Regions from separate parts of the Bacillus sp. J14TS2 genome, predicted to be linked through region 2. Evidence: a T-box and tRNA genes for the amino acid it is inferred to sense, from the RefSeq annotation. Region 2 holds a T-box; the other holds one or more tRNA genes.
What was found. The T-box of region 2 lies ahead of KI375_RS07675 (valine--tRNA ligase). A T-box ahead of a tRNA ligase gene usually reads a tRNA of that ligase, here a tRNA-Val.
Positions count from the first base shown of each region.

Region 1 (7,655 bases), on a different contig from region 2:
TTCACAATGAATTTCTCATCTAAAGTACCAAAAGAACCAAATAAAACTCCTAGTCCGTGTAAATCAGATCCATAAATCCCCGTTAAAGGCAGGCCTAGCCCTTCTTCCTTAAATGCTAGTAATGCCTCTTTAAATTCTTCTGTTGTTTCTGGCATATCCATGTCAACTTTGTCTAACCACTTTGTATTAATCCATAATGTATTTCCATCTGAGCGCTTATATTCAGCCATATTCGCTAAAGGCAAAGCATAAATATGCCCATCTGGTGCAGTAATAGCACCTCTCACTTCAGGATATTGATCTAGAAAACTAGTTAGATTTGGTGCATATTTATCAATTGAGTCCTCAAGTGGAATAAAAACGCCTTGTGACCCCATTTGTACAACATCGGAGTTGGTTAATTTTAACATGACATCTGGTAAATCCTGACTAGCCCCTAATAATAAATTACGTTTTTCGGCCCAGTCTGAACTAGGTGAAAGCTGCCAATCTATCTTTACATTCGTCCCTTCATTTATCCCTTTAATCGTTTCAAGTTCATTCCAATTTGAACCTGTCCTTGCATCATAAGATCCGGCAATTGTTAAGGTGATTTCTTCATTCACGATTGGCAAACCTGTTTCATTGAAATTCTCATCTGGCTCACTTTTGGCTGCATTTGTTTCATTAGATGATTTTGAACAGCCTGATAATACCCAGACAATTGCACTAATGATTAAAAACGTTGATAGTATTCTCCCTCTCATTTCCTGTTTTCCCCCTTATTGATTTTATTATTGAACAGAAACCTTATAATCAGGGTTTCTGGTGCAACCAACAAGTCATTAACCTTTGATAGAGCCAATCATGACACCCTTAACAAAGTAGCGTTGTAAAAATGGATAGAGTGCTAATATTGGTAAACTCGAGATAATAATTAACGCGTATTTAATTAGTTCTTTATATCTTTGCTGTTCCACAATTAACTCCGGATCTACTGCCCCTTCCGTTGCCTGGGCTGCTTCTTGACTTGCGACTAGAATACTTCTTAAAATCAACTGGAGTGGATATAAAGCTTGATCATGTAAATAAATTAAAGCAGGAAAATAAGAATTCCATTCAGATACTGCACTAAATAACGCCATTACAGCAATAATTGGTGTCGATAAAGGCACAACAATACTGAAGAAGAACCGAAATGTTGAACAACCATCCATTTGTGCTGACTCTAATAATTCATTGGGGATCGTCGTTTGAAAAAACGTTCTAGTTACGATCAAGTGATAAGCAGAAACAGCTGAGGGAACAACAACAGCCCAAATGGTATTCATCATTTTTAAATCTTGAACAAGTAAATAGGAAGGGATTAATCCCCCACTAAAAAACATAGTAAAGACGATCGCGAACATGAAGAAGTTTCTTCCAAATAGATCTTTCCTTGATAAAGCATAGCCTGCTGTTGTGACCAACGATACGCCAATTCCAACAGATAAAACGACATAAAGTAAAGTGTTGCGATAACCAATCCATACTTCTTTATTTTCAAGTAATATTTGATACCCTTTTAATGTGAAGCCAATCGGCCAAAACATTACCTTACCGGCGTTGACAGCATCTGGTTCACTAAATGAGGAAATAAAAATTAAATATAAAGGATACATGACGATCAGAAGGATGATTGTCAAAATTCCATAATTGATAAAATCAAAGATTTTGTCACTTCGAGATTTTGCGATTCTTTGCAAAGTTGTCCCTCCTCGTTTAAAACAAAGACTGTTGCTTCATTTTTTTAGCAAACTGATTCATCATAATTAATAGAATAAAATTAATCACGTTTTCGAATAGCCCGATAGCTGCTGCATAACTAAACTGAGAACTCAAAATACCTGTCTTATAAACATAAGTCTGTATCACTTCAGATGAACTGATATTCAAAGTGTTTTGCATAAGCAAGACCTTCTGAAAACCTAGAGAGACAAATTTTCCAATATCTAAGATTAAGAGGATCATCACAACCGGCATAATTCCAGGTACATCAATATGACGTACTCTTTGAAATTTACTAGCTCCATCCACAATTGCTGCTTCATGTAATTGGGGGTCGATAGAAGTCAGGGCTGCTAGGTAAATGATTGCGCTCCACCCTGTTGTTTGCCAAATTTCGGAACCAATATAAACGGTCCTAAACCAACTTGCCTTGCCCATAAAGTAAATAGGGTCTCCGCCAAAAAGTTGAATAATATTATTAATAAATCCATTCGATGGCGAAAGGAAAATAAATAACATCCCAACAAGGACAACGACAGAAATAAAATGCGGTGCATACGTAACCGTTTGGACAATCTTCTTAAACCTTGTCCTTGTCACTTGATTCAACATTAAAGCGAAGATAATCGGGATCGGGAACGAAAATAGCAATTGATAAAAATTGATAAGTAATGTGTTTTTTAAAAGATTCCAAAATTGATAGGATTGAAAGAATCTTGTAAAATGATCAAGGCCCACCCACTGACTTCCCCAAATTCCATTAACTGGCACAAAATCCTTAAAAGCTATTTGTAATCCATACATAGGTACATATTTGAATATAAAAAAATACGCTAATGTTGGAAACAATAAGACATAAAGCTGCCAATTTCCGCCTATTTTCTTTAATGTATGGAGGAGCTTACTTTGTCTACCTGTATCCGCTTCCATATTTGTTATCGTTTTTGTATCTATTTTCATATTCCCCCACCCTTCCGCATTTTTAGATCGAATTGAAATATTTATTTGATAATCATTTAAAGTGCTTGTTCAAAAGGAGGATAAAGGCGCTGATGCCCGCTAAAATTGTAGAACTAATCCATCATAAGCACACTCAACATTCATAGGTCGAAGTACTTCATTCATCTCGTGATGTGGCGGGCAATGCTTATGTGTAAAATGGGTTGCATGAATGGCAGTTTGTTCAGTAATCGCATTAATCTTTCTCATTTTCGTAATCATGGTCTCTACCCCATCTACACTCAAATGTCGTGTTTGTCCTGCTTTAAATTCAGTATTCGTTCCAACCGCACATTCTATAATCAGCTGATCTAATTCTATATCTTGCAAATGCGGCCATACTTCCTCCTTGTACACTGCTGTGTCCGATGCGATTAATACTTTGCTTTTGCCATCATCTATTAAATAGGTTACAGCGTCCCCTATTGACGGTATATGCGTTGCTTTAAGTGCCTTAATAGAATACGGATAAAGGTCTATTCGCTCAAAAGGGAGGATAGGTTTTCTTTTCAATCCTATCTCCGCATCCCTGACATCTGAATCGCTTAATAAGGCCATAACAGAGGGTGGAGCTACGAACGTTAAAACTGGTAATTCCTGATAGGTGGGATAGCCTAATTTGCGCAAACCTATATTCTTCACATCAAAATGATCATGATGGCTATGTGTAACTAGGGCATATTTCGTGTTGATTAAATTCACCCCATGCATGGAACAAGCTGCAAAAAGATCTGCACCCATATCCACTAATAAATCATCGTTAATTAAGTACATACACCTTTTCCTCAAGTCATAGCCCCGATGTTCGCGTGCATAGGTACACGTTCTACAGTCACAAAATGGTGATGGGATTTGATCAGGCCCGGCAGTGCCTAAAAATGTTAATTTCATGTGAAAACCTCCTCAATACATTATCTAATCGATTGTCTTTTAGGTAACATTGATGAGTCGTATTATTTAGTAAATTCCTTTTCAGCAAGGTGGCGAGTGCAATTATAAAGTTTATATCCCATCCCTTTTTTCATATCTTTTATAATTGTGACAGAACAATTTTTCACTAAATCATCTGGATCTGTTTCATTTGGACATATTTCATGTAATGTTTGAATTAGAAATTTCCCATGCGTAATCACCAATACTTTTTTTCCTTTATACTGTTTTAATGTGTCTTCCACAAACTGAGCACCTCTTGCACGTAAAGCTTCAATGGTCTCCTCACCTAGATCAAGCTGGCGCCAATCCTCACCCCATATTTCAATTCTCTCTTCTTCGATGGTCCCCTCGATTTTCCCTCGCGAAATCTCTCTTAATCTCTTATCAAATAAAATAGGCAAATTTAAATAGGAAGCAATAATTTCTGCCGTTTGGCGGGCTCGTAATAAATCACTTGAAATCATAACTTCCCAATCTTCTTCGGCCAAGCGCTTCCCAACAGCATGTGCTTGTGTCATACCTGTTTCATTTAATGGATTATGTGAATGACCTTGTGCTCTTTGTTCAATATTCCAATTTGTGTTTCCGTGTCTTACAAAACCAATTTCAGTCATTTTATCTCTCCTAATTATGATCAGAAATTACACTCCCCTATCGATCTTATTATTAAGAAAAAGAGTTCATTTCCTCGGGGATTTACTATTACATTTTATATTAGAGAACCGGTTTTTAATTGTACATACAACTTTTCATCATGGTCCATATACTTATTTTCAGAAAGATTAAGGGCACACCAAATTTTTTACCACTTTTATGAACAAATAAAGAAAGCTGTGCCTAAAATAACAAGGCACAGCTTTCTTTATCAGCTTACATCTTCCTCAAAAAGATATGTTTGAATTGCTTGAGCAACTCCATCCTCTTCATTTGTTGTTGTGATTTGATCTGCCACTTCTTTTAATTCCTTCTCAGCATTACCCATCGCAATGCCTAAACCAGCAGCTTTGATTAATTCAAGGTCATTTCGATTATCCCCAATGGCCATAACTTCTGCCATCTCAATCCCTAAATGTTCACAAAGCTTCTGTATACCTGTCGCCTTTGAAACATTGACAAGTGAAATTTCCACAACACGACTCGACGACCATGTAATATTTAATGTCTCACTATTTTTTAGTTTCTCTCTTAATTGTCGAACAATCTGTTCATCATTATGACTAATACCAAATTTGAAAAAGTTTGTTGCAAAGATATCATCTGCCCAATCTTCCATCTTGACATGGTCTGTATCGTTATATCCCCAAAATGTTCCCCCAGATTCAAGAGCCATTGCATGCAACATGCGAATATCCTTTTGCTCAATATAAAACCTTTTCACAAGTTCTCCAGGTTTACTCCAGATCTCAGCTCCATTGGCAAGTACCATTGGTGACTCTAAACCTAATTCTTGACGAATTCGTTCAACTCTTTGTAATCCTCGACCTGTTGTCAAAACGACGACAACACCAGCATCAGCTGCTCGTTTTATCCACTGCTTATTTGCTCCAGATACGCCTTTATTGCGGGTTAGGACGGTTTCATCTAAATCTAAGGCTAATACTTTATACTTCACCATATAATCGACTTCTCTCCTTTTTTATTCAATCAAGTGAAGAATCTATTGGTGGTGAGTTCACAGAAGTAACAAATCTTATAGATTGTGGTTTTCATTATATCATATAGATTTGTCCAGTTTTATCTCCCTTTATTAGATGCTTTGTTCATTTACGTTCACCATAGCGACCCTTATCGTATTTTTGTATAGTGCCTTTTTCTATAACACAAAAGGCATTGAACGACCTCTCGCGTGTCATTCAATGCCTTTCAATTCTCGTTCATACTTGTTAATACCTATTTTTTCGCCATTTATTTTTTATATAAGGTTTAATATCTTGAGGTCCTTCTCTATTCTGACGCTCTGCATCTTTTTTAAAGACTTCCATCGCTTTGATATAAAGTAGACTCATTCTTTAGACCTCCTCAATGCCTAGTTATTTGTATTATTTCCATTTGGGTCTTGAGCAAAACTTCAAATTTTAAATCTTGTTTTTGTATCTCGTTTGTGCTCCTTTCTTCCGCATTAAGAGGCACAGCGACACTGTAAAAATTCATATTCGTTGAAATTTGAAGGATGGAAGAAATTCTATGTATAAAATTTTACTCGTTCATAACTCTGCCATAGCTTACGAGTAAAGCAAAAATAAGAACTAGTAAAGATATTAATATCATCACATTTATAATAATATACAATGCAACGTATTTTGAGCGAAGGGCAACGAAAATACCAAAAATTGCAATGATCCCCATAGCGGCAGCCAAAATAAATCCATTTACATTCGGACCACGAAAAATAAAAAAGACAAGGATATTAATAACCACTGCTGCTATTGATAAAAAGTCATATTTACTCATCGTTTCCTTCTCCTATTAAATGTTAATTGCAACTATTAACTATAATTTTGAAATTCGATATAAATCTAATTTATCCTTTAGGAAAGCTATTTCCTCCAAGTTCGCCTATAAAAAACCACTTATCGTTTGAGGATTTTTTGGTGTCTGACATTTATAAAAAAATTTTGATTGATAACAATTTTGAATAAAAAACATCATCAATTCCTAGACCATCTTTCTCAGCCGGAGTTCGTGATAACAATCATCATGTCTGCACTAGCACATCCTATGCCTTTAACTGATTGAAGTTTCATTTTATAATCTCCTAGACCAAAAAACGTCAAACGCTATTATATTAACGTTTGACGATCCGTAGTGATTCTGACTGGTCTCGAACCAGCGACCTCCACCCTGTCAAGGTGGCGCTCTCCCAGCTGAGCTACAGAATCAACATATTATGTAAAGACAAGATTAATTATACTAGATAAATAATTTTAAGTCAACACTTTCAAATTCCGGAGTGTAAGATGTTGAAAGTAGAAGGATTTAAGGCAAACTTGATTCTAAGGACGGTGTATCTTCATCCCCACTGAATTTTTGAGGATCAAAGGCTAAATTTGCTTGGAGGTGGAGATATTTCTGCCCGTTAATGCGGAAAACTCCTACCCTATGGATAAGTTGCAGTATGCTACGGTTGATGGAAGGAATGAACTGAATAATCGGTTTAAGAATAGAATGTATTAGAAATGAAAATGAGTTGGATTGAATATACATGAATAATCATTTGAAGGAAATAATCGGTTATTTTCTCTCAACAATTGGAACTATACAAGCGGCCATCGGCAATACTCCTCAATTACATTTAAATGAAACACAAAGCTATCAATTGCGACTGATAGGCAATGTTTTGCAAGCTTCGGGAAGTGCATTGGCCGCAGATGGCCAAGGTTCAGTATCTCTAGAAAAAATCGGAGATGAAATTCAAGCAACAGGTAATTCGACCGTTTTCGCAGGGATGTTGCTTTATGGCTGTTCTGACGAAGAGACTGAACAAAGAATAGTTATTGCGGGAACTTGGATGCAGGCTTTAGGAAGTTTCGTAGGACTGGCAGATGAGTTTTTTGATAGTACAGAAGCTGGAAGAGCGGAGAATATTGTTGGAAACCTTTTACAGGGCATTGGGAACTCCTTGCAAGCAATAAGTACTACTCAAGAACTGCACGGAAATAACTCGGAACAAGGTCAGATTGGGGCAGTGGGAAGTTGGATTCAGACTGCAGGATCTGTTATATCCTTGATTGGCCAAATCCAAGAGGAAGCGGAGGAAATACGTCTAGGTATCAATGAATAAAATAATTATAGAGAAGGTATTAAATTTAAAGCATCTTTATTATTTAGATGCTTTTTTGATACGTCCAAAATTAGGAGATGGAGAACTATTGTAGAGATATTTAATACTGAAGGACTCCATCTTGTGATAAGGTTAAATACTTTTCATCATGCCACAGGACTTACATTTGCGAATTAACTTACCATCTTGTAAGTAG
Region 1 is NZ_BORE01000019.1:30,619-38,273, reverse strand. Features, by position in the region: gene KI375_RS22885 (extracellular solute-binding protein) at 1-746, opposite strand, end outside; gene KI375_RS22880 (carbohydrate ABC transporter permease) at 825-1,724, opposite strand; gene KI375_RS22875 (ABC transporter permease) at 1,741-2,706, opposite strand; gene KI375_RS22870 (MBL fold metallo-hydrolase) at 2,806-3,636, opposite strand; gene KI375_RS22865 (histidine phosphatase family protein) at 3,699-4,292, opposite strand; gene KI375_RS22860 (Cof-type HAD-IIB family hydrolase) at 4,544-5,293, opposite strand; gene KI375_RS27720 (hypothetical protein) at 5,562-5,684, opposite strand; gene KI375_RS22855 (hypothetical protein) at 5,875-6,129, opposite strand; tRNA gene KI375_RS22850 (tRNA-Val) at 6,485-6,557, opposite strand; gene KI375_RS22845 (DUF6944 family repetitive protein) at 6,881-7,459, shown strand; gene KI375_RS28140 (DUF8096 family protein) at 7,592-7,655, opposite strand, start outside.
Region 1: it encodes a tRNA-Val, which carries the amino acid that the T-box ahead of KI375_RS07675 (valine--tRNA ligase) is inferred to sense. The anticodon was not compared.

Region 2 (7,655 bases):
GGGCAGTAATCCCCCCACCTCAGCACTATAGAGAATACGGAGAAGCGTAGGTGGGGAGACACTACCCGTATCTGACTCCAGCGCCTAGCAAATTCGCGGTTTCTGCTTGCGATAAGTCAACCCTTTTGGCTCATCGTGTTTCCTTTAACTTGTCAGAAACATATAAATTTGTACGTCGCTAGACAGGCGCTTTCGCCTTTTGAGTAAAAGCCCGATTCGTTCAGGCAAACAAGATGCTGTTCACAAAGGCGTTACCACGTAGTGGACGTACAAGTGCAGGCGAAACTATCACTAGGGCGGCGCGGATTTAGCCTGTGATCCTCCGAATCAGTGAGGAATGAGGAAACAAGGTAAGTTTGCGACGACAATTACACTTCTGCATTAGCACATCCTCTACATCGAAAAATCCCCATTGATTGAAGTTTCACTTTATTTCTCTTTTGGAAGATCAATGGATGAACCAGTTTCCATTCTTAACTGAATCATTTCTTTCAAAAAAGGTTTTATTTCTGAGATAAAATATAGAGAACCAGTAATCGCTAAGATATCCGTCTCCTTTGCTGATAAAACCAATGTTCGGATCAGATTTTTCCAATCTTTATTACAGTGAGCTTTTGCATTACTTGATTTAGCTTGTAATTCTTCTACCGATGCCGCTCTTGGAAAATCAAACTCAGTTAAATAAAGATCAACATTCATCGAGTTAATGACTGTAAACATATCTGTTAAATCTTTATCTTTTAATGCCGTAAATACCAGCTTTATTTTTTCTTTTGGAAAATGCGTCTCCACTGCTAATTTGAAGGCTTGTACGCCCTGTACATTATGTGGGCCATCAATGAAGATCAGAGGACTGTCATTTAAGCGTTCCAGCCTTCCCGGCCAAAAGGCCTTTTGTAATCCAACTCGGAACTCAACATCTCGTATATTCAGCTGCCCTATAGATTGCAAATAGGTTAATGCTGCTAAAGCCGCTGCTGCGTTTTCTGTTTGATGCCGACCCAACAATGATACTTGTAAGTGATCATATGAGGCCCATTTCGATTGATAGCTAAATTGTTCTCCATGCTCAATGGGATGATATTCCTTTATAAGGAAATCCTTGCCTATTTGATAAAATGGAGCTTTTTGCTGTATAGCTTCTTGCTTTAACACAGATAAAACACGCTTATCTTGTGCCGTAGTAAATATAGGTATGTTTGATTTTATAATACCAGCCTTTTGGTAAGCAATTTCTTCAATTGTATTGCCCAAGATTTGCATATGGTCCATGCCAACATTTGTAATGACGGAAGCAACAGGGCGAATGACATTGGTGGAATCATATCTTCCCCCTAACCCTACTTCAAATAAAGCAACATCCACTCTTTGGATTTCACTAAAATAATAAAACGCCATCGTTGTGATCACTTCAAATTCTGTCGCAGGCCCTAGTTCCGTTTGTTCTATTTCCTCTGCAATTGGCTTGACTACATTCACTAATGCAGTGATTTCATTGTTATCAATTGGTTTTCCATTGATACTAATCCGCTCATTAAATTGTTCAATAAAAGGTGAGGTAAATGTCCCCACTGAGTATCCAGCTTCATTTAGGATCGAACGCATATAAGTAACAGTAGATCCCTTCCCGTTCGTCCCTCCTACATGGATCACACGAAGATTCTTCTCAGGATTTTCAAGACGGCTTAACATCCATTCCATACGTTTTATTCCTGGTTTTATCCCTAGTCGAAGCCGTGAATGGATCCAATTAAGTGCTTCTGTATATGTATGTATCAACTTCACACCTTCTGTTCTGTATAAAGAGGCTGAGACAAAAGTTTTTTACTCAAGACAAAACCGAACTGCCTATACCCCGCTTCGGAAATATACTTCGCTAAGGCAATACATTGTTCGTCTTTGGAGCTTAGCATTTCAGTTATGTCCCATCCTCTTATTTATTTACTTGCCAGAATTAACAAACTTTAGCCTATGAATAAAATCTAATTCTAAGTTTCATCGTCTAGTTCTAACGCCTAGCTCCGAGTATACCCGCATCCAATGGTAAGGCTACTAGTGTAGACGAAGCGACAGGACGCCGCTTTTGAGTCTGCCGCCAGGATGGCACCTTTTAGCCGTTCATCCTTATTAAAAGTTTGTACGTCGCTATACGGGCGCTTGCGCTTTTGTCCATCCAGCTCCAGGCGCCATCGGCTCGAGGTCAAATAACCTGAGCCAATGAAAGGGAAAAACGCCTTTCTTTGTCTCAGAACATTTGCTTGTCGCCGATAGGCAGGCACCTTCCGCTTTTGGTCTTACATTGCTTTTAATTCTGCGATTCTTTTTTCTACTGTTTGTTTTTTCTCTAGGTAATCTTTTTCTTTTGCTCTTTCTTCGTTGACTACTGCTTCTGGAGCTTTTGCAACAAATCTTTCATTCGCTAGTTTTTTTTGTACCCGTTCTACTTCTTTGTTCCATTTATCCCATTCTTTTTGCAAACGAGCAAGCTCTTCTTCGATGTTGATGAGACCTGCTAATGGTAAAAATAATTCTACTCCTGTCACCACAGCTGACATTGCCTTTTCTGGCATCTCTATAGTTGTGCCTATTTCCAGATTTTGTGGATTACAGAACTTTTCAATGTATTGTTTATTCGCTTCTAAAGCTTTTAAAACCTTCTCATCTTTTGCTTTTAACATAAGATTGATTTCTTTACTCATCGGTGTATTGACTTCTGCTCTGATATTACGAACCGAACGAATAATGTCCATCAGTAATTTCATTTCACTTGCTGCTTCTTGATCCATATATCGCTTATCAGCTTTAGGCCATTCACTGACTGTGATCGACATGCCACTATGAGGGAGATGTTGCCATATTTCCTCTGTAATAAAAGGCATAATTGGATGAAGAAGGCGTAGTGTCTGATCCAAAACATATGCTAGAACTGAGCGGGTCATTCTTTTCGCCGCTTCATCTTCACCGTATAAAGGAAGTTTTGCCATCTCAATATACCAGTCACAGAAATCATCCCAAATGAAGTTGTATAAGGCTCTACCAACTTCCCCAAATTCATACTTTTCAGCTAGTTTCGTAACTGCTTCAATGGTGTCGTTTAACCGCGTCAATATCCATTTATCCGCTACAGACTGCTCACCATTTAAATCAATTTCTTCATACGTCATTCCATCCATATTCATCAAGGCGAATCTGGAGGCATTCCAAATTTTATTGGCAAAATTCCAGATTGATTCAATTTTTTCCATGCTGAAACGTAAGTCTTGACCTGGTGAGCTGCCTGTTGCTAAAAAATAGCGAAGTGTGTCAGCACCATATTTGTCAATGATATCCATTGGATCGATCCCATTTCCAAGCGATTTACTCATCTTACGTCCGTCTTCAGCACGAATTAATCCATGAATTAAAACATCTTTAAAAGGACGTTGATCTGTAAATTTCTTCGCCTGGAAAATCATTCGCGATACCCAGAAGGAAATAATATCGTATCCTGTTACTAAACAATCAGTTGGATAATAATGTTTGAAGTCTTCCGCCTCTGTATCAGGCCAACCCATTGTGGAAAAAGGCCAGAGAGCGGAGCTAAACCATGTATCTAATACATCTTGTTCTTGTTCCCAGTTTTCTCCATCTGCCGGTGCTTCATGTCCTACATAAATTTCCCCTGTTTCTTTTTGATACCAGGCCGGTATTCTATGTCCCCACCACAGCTGACGAGAAATACACCAATCATGAATATTCTCCATCCAGTGCATATAGGTTTTTTCAAAACGCTCAGGAACAAAATGAACTTTTTCTTCACTTTGTTGAAGTTCGATCGCCTTTTCAGCTAATGGTTGCATTTTAACAAACCATTGTGTGGATAAATATGGCTCTACAACGGCACCACTGCGTTCTGAATGACCAACAGAATGAAGATGGTCTTCAATCTCAAATAGTACTCCAGCTGCTTGTAAATCTTTTACGATTTGTTTACGGCATTCAAAACGATCCATGCCTTGATATTTGCCAGCATTCTCATTCATTGTCCCATCTTCATTCATGACGAGTACACGCTCTAAATTATGGCGATTTCCAACTTCAAAGTCATTCGGATCATGAGCTGGTGTAATTTTAACAGCACCTGAACCAAACTCCATATCAACATAATGGTCAGCTACGATGGGAATTTCCCGCTCTACAATCGGAAGCTTCACTGTCTTTCCAATTAAATGCTGATAGCGCTCATCGCTTGGGTGGACCGCTACAGCTGTATCTCCAAGCATCGTTTCAGGTCTCGTTGTGGCAATCTCAATAAATCCTGAACCATCTGTAAGTGGATAGTTCATATGGTAAAAGGCTCCTTGAACATCTTTATGAATGACTTCAATATCAGATAAGGCTGTTTTTGTTGCTGGGTCCCAATTAATAATATATTCTCCTCGGTAAATGAGACCTTCTTTGTACAGCGTGACAAATACTTCATGAACTGCTTTAGATAGCCCCTCATCTAAAGTAAATCGCTCTTTCGAATAATCAAGGCCAAGCCCTAGTTTCGCCCATTGCTTGCGGATAAAATCGGCATATTCTTCTTTCCACTTCCAAGTTTCTGCTAAAAACTTCTCTCTTCCAAGATCATATCGGCTTTTTCCCTCTTCACGCAGCTTTTCCTCTACTTTCGCTTGTGTAGCAATCCCAGCATGATCCATTCCAGGTAACCATAGAACATCATACCCCTGCATTCTTTTCATCCGTGTTAAAATATCTTGTAAAGTTGTATCCCAAGCATGCCCCAAATGAAGTTTTCCCGTAACATTCGGGGGAGGGATTACGATCGTGTAAGATTCCTTATTTACATCATTTAGTGCTTCAAAAAACTTCCCTTCCACCCACCAGTCGTATCGTCCTTGTTCAATTTTCTGTGGTTCATATTTTGTCGACATCGTTATATTTTCCATTTGAATTCTCCTTTTCACAATTCACTAAGGCTGCTGACATCCTTTTTAAATACAAAAAGCCCCCTTCGTCAAAAGGACGAAGAGAGCAGATTCGCGGTACCACCTTTTTGCTTAAGCCCATTCTACACTATAAAGGCCTAGCACTTCATAAATTAACGACAATTTTGCCGGCCTTCACTATTAGGGAGATCCAAAAAGTCGGATACGAAATTTTTGTGGTTTGCTTTTCCTTAACTCGAGACAGCACACCGTAATTTCTTTGTTTTGTATCCTTTTATTTGAACAAGCACTAACTATCCAATTCATGAAAGCTGCTCAAGGGCGACCTTCCTTTAGGGCTACTTAGAAAATCTCACACCACTGATTTTCCTCTCTGTAAGTAACGATCCAAAGTACTCTTCCCTATCAAAGCATTTATACAATTTGATTTACTCTATAGTAGCGAATAAAGGGGGATGATGTCAATCATTTTTCATGTTCATTTGCATTTTAGGCTATTTCTAAAAAAATTACTCCTACATAGTTAATTTTAATTTACAGACGTTGATGGCAATTGCTGTGACCGCCGACATTAGTACTAAAATAGCATTCTTTTCATGCTTTTTGCCCATCCTCTTTCTACTTCTATTATTTATTCTCCCTAAGAAACGTTCCTACCCTCTTCATATACTCATTTTTGGGATACCCATTGTAAAGACCCATAGCCAATCGGACTGGATCACCAAAAAAGAATCGTTCATAATGAGTTTGTCTTGTTCCAAATGCACTCATGCATAAATCCCAGACTAGCCGAAATAACCTGACACGATCTTCAGCAGAAGAATTGGAGCCTTGTAAATAAGTATCAATATACTTACGAATAGGGGATTCAAAACTTTTTTCAGTTGGAAGTAAAATAAGTCCGCTTCCACCTAATAATTGCAGAATTTCAACCAAACGAGGATATATCCTTGGGTAATAGTGAATGGCAACTTGTAATGGTTTTGCATCTGGAATCATCGTTCCCCATTTATCCAATTCCGCGTTCACTTGTGAAGACAAATGAAGTCCTTTCATAATTTCAAGTGCTGCGATAATCTCACTCATTTTATCTTGTATATGCTGGTATTCTCCAATATTAATGGCTTCTACTACGGATTCTGCTAATCCTAATATAAATTCTGTTTTTACAATCATTCTCACAACTGCCTGAAACAGTAGCATCGTATTGAAATTAGCCTCTGAAAAAAATTGATGCGCAATATTTATATCCTTGTATAAAAAGACTTTTTCCCAAGGAACTAGAACATGATCAAATACGACGATCGAATCCATCTCTTCAAATAGTGATCCAAGAGGATAATTGAAAGAGGAGCCTTCATCGTTCACAAATGATTCTCGGCAGATGAACTTTAAACCTTGTGCATTTGAAGGGACTGTAAACCCATAGATATAAGCATCTTCAATAAAATTACCCCCAGCTGGTAAAACCAAGATTTCATCGGTTATCCCTCCTTGTGTTGCTAACAATCTAGCGCCTTGAATTATAATTCCTTCGCTGTTCTCACCAATGACCTTTGCCGCAATATTTGCTTCTGAATCTGAATCCTCTAAATAACTAATAGACCGGTTCACTTGAGGATTGATAAAGGTATGTGTAAAAGTAAGATCCTGATCCATCGCAGCTTCATAATTTTGGAGAATATGTTCACCCAATTTTTTATCCTTTGCACCAAAAAGCTGGTGGGCAGCAGCCAATACCATCATTCCGGTATTTACGTAATCAGGAGATCGGCCTAATAAGCCAAAATTCTTCTGAGCCCACAGCTCTGTTGCTCTTTGACGAAATAATAAATCATCCTTCGTTTTCGGTTGATGGTAGGAAAAACTTACCCTTTCTTCTGTTTTCGGAGAAATGAACGTAAACACATCTCTTAAAGCAGGATCATTTTGCATATCAAATAACTGGGCTTTGCTTTTCATGACTCCTCGAAAGGCAGGATGCTCTGACACCTTTCCCACTATTTTATTACCATCAACCCAGATATCACTTTTTAAATGATCGATTCTGTTGATAAAATCTTTACCAGAAATCGTCATAACAATCGCTCCTTCTTTAATCATCTGAAATGATTATGCAAGCTACTTAATTAAGAAATGTGAGGACAGATTGTTTGGTGGACTATTATGGAAGATTAGGCACAGAATAAAACACCTCTACATAAATTAAGGTAAAGTCATTAGATAGAAGGTGAGGATATGAAGAGAAAATTTAATACGTATGCTTTTCAAAATTCGATGAGAAATCTGAAGGCAATCTGTCGCCAACTCGTTATACCCATTTGTATTTTCCAAGGTATTCGCACACTTATTTTCCCGACTATTTTAGATGTTTTTCTGTTAATTATCTTAATTACAGCAGCATTTAGCTTACATTTTGAATGGATCTAAAAGCCCCTTCCACTCTTTACTCGGAAGGGGGCGCTGTATTCTGTTCTTTCTTTCGTTGCTCTCGCTCTTCCAATTTCATCACAACATACTCTGTATTTTTCATTCGCCAATACTGTCTCTGTAATTGTTGAACAAGCTTCATTTCATTCTTTTCTTTTTCACTAGCAAAGTATTGCTCAATGGTGGCGAAGACAGAGCTTGGATAAGCCAAATAGCTTAAAAACAAAAGCATTTCATCCGCAGTAAAGGGAAAATAACGGAAATAAGCATCTAACCATTCCATTCCGTGGT
Region 2 is NZ_BORE01000004.1:128,090-135,744, forward strand. Features, by position in the region: gene KI375_RS07670 (bifunctional folylpolyglutamate synthase/dihydrofolate synthase) at 430-1,779, opposite strand; gene KI375_RS07675 (valine--tRNA ligase) at 2,295-4,934, opposite strand; T-box leader at 5,004-5,352, opposite strand; gene hpaB (4-hydroxyphenylacetate 3-monooxygenase, oxygenase component) at 5,562-7,013, opposite strand; gene KI375_RS07685 (hypothetical protein) at 7,212-7,364, shown strand; gene ysxE (spore coat protein YsxE) at 7,381-7,655, opposite strand, start outside.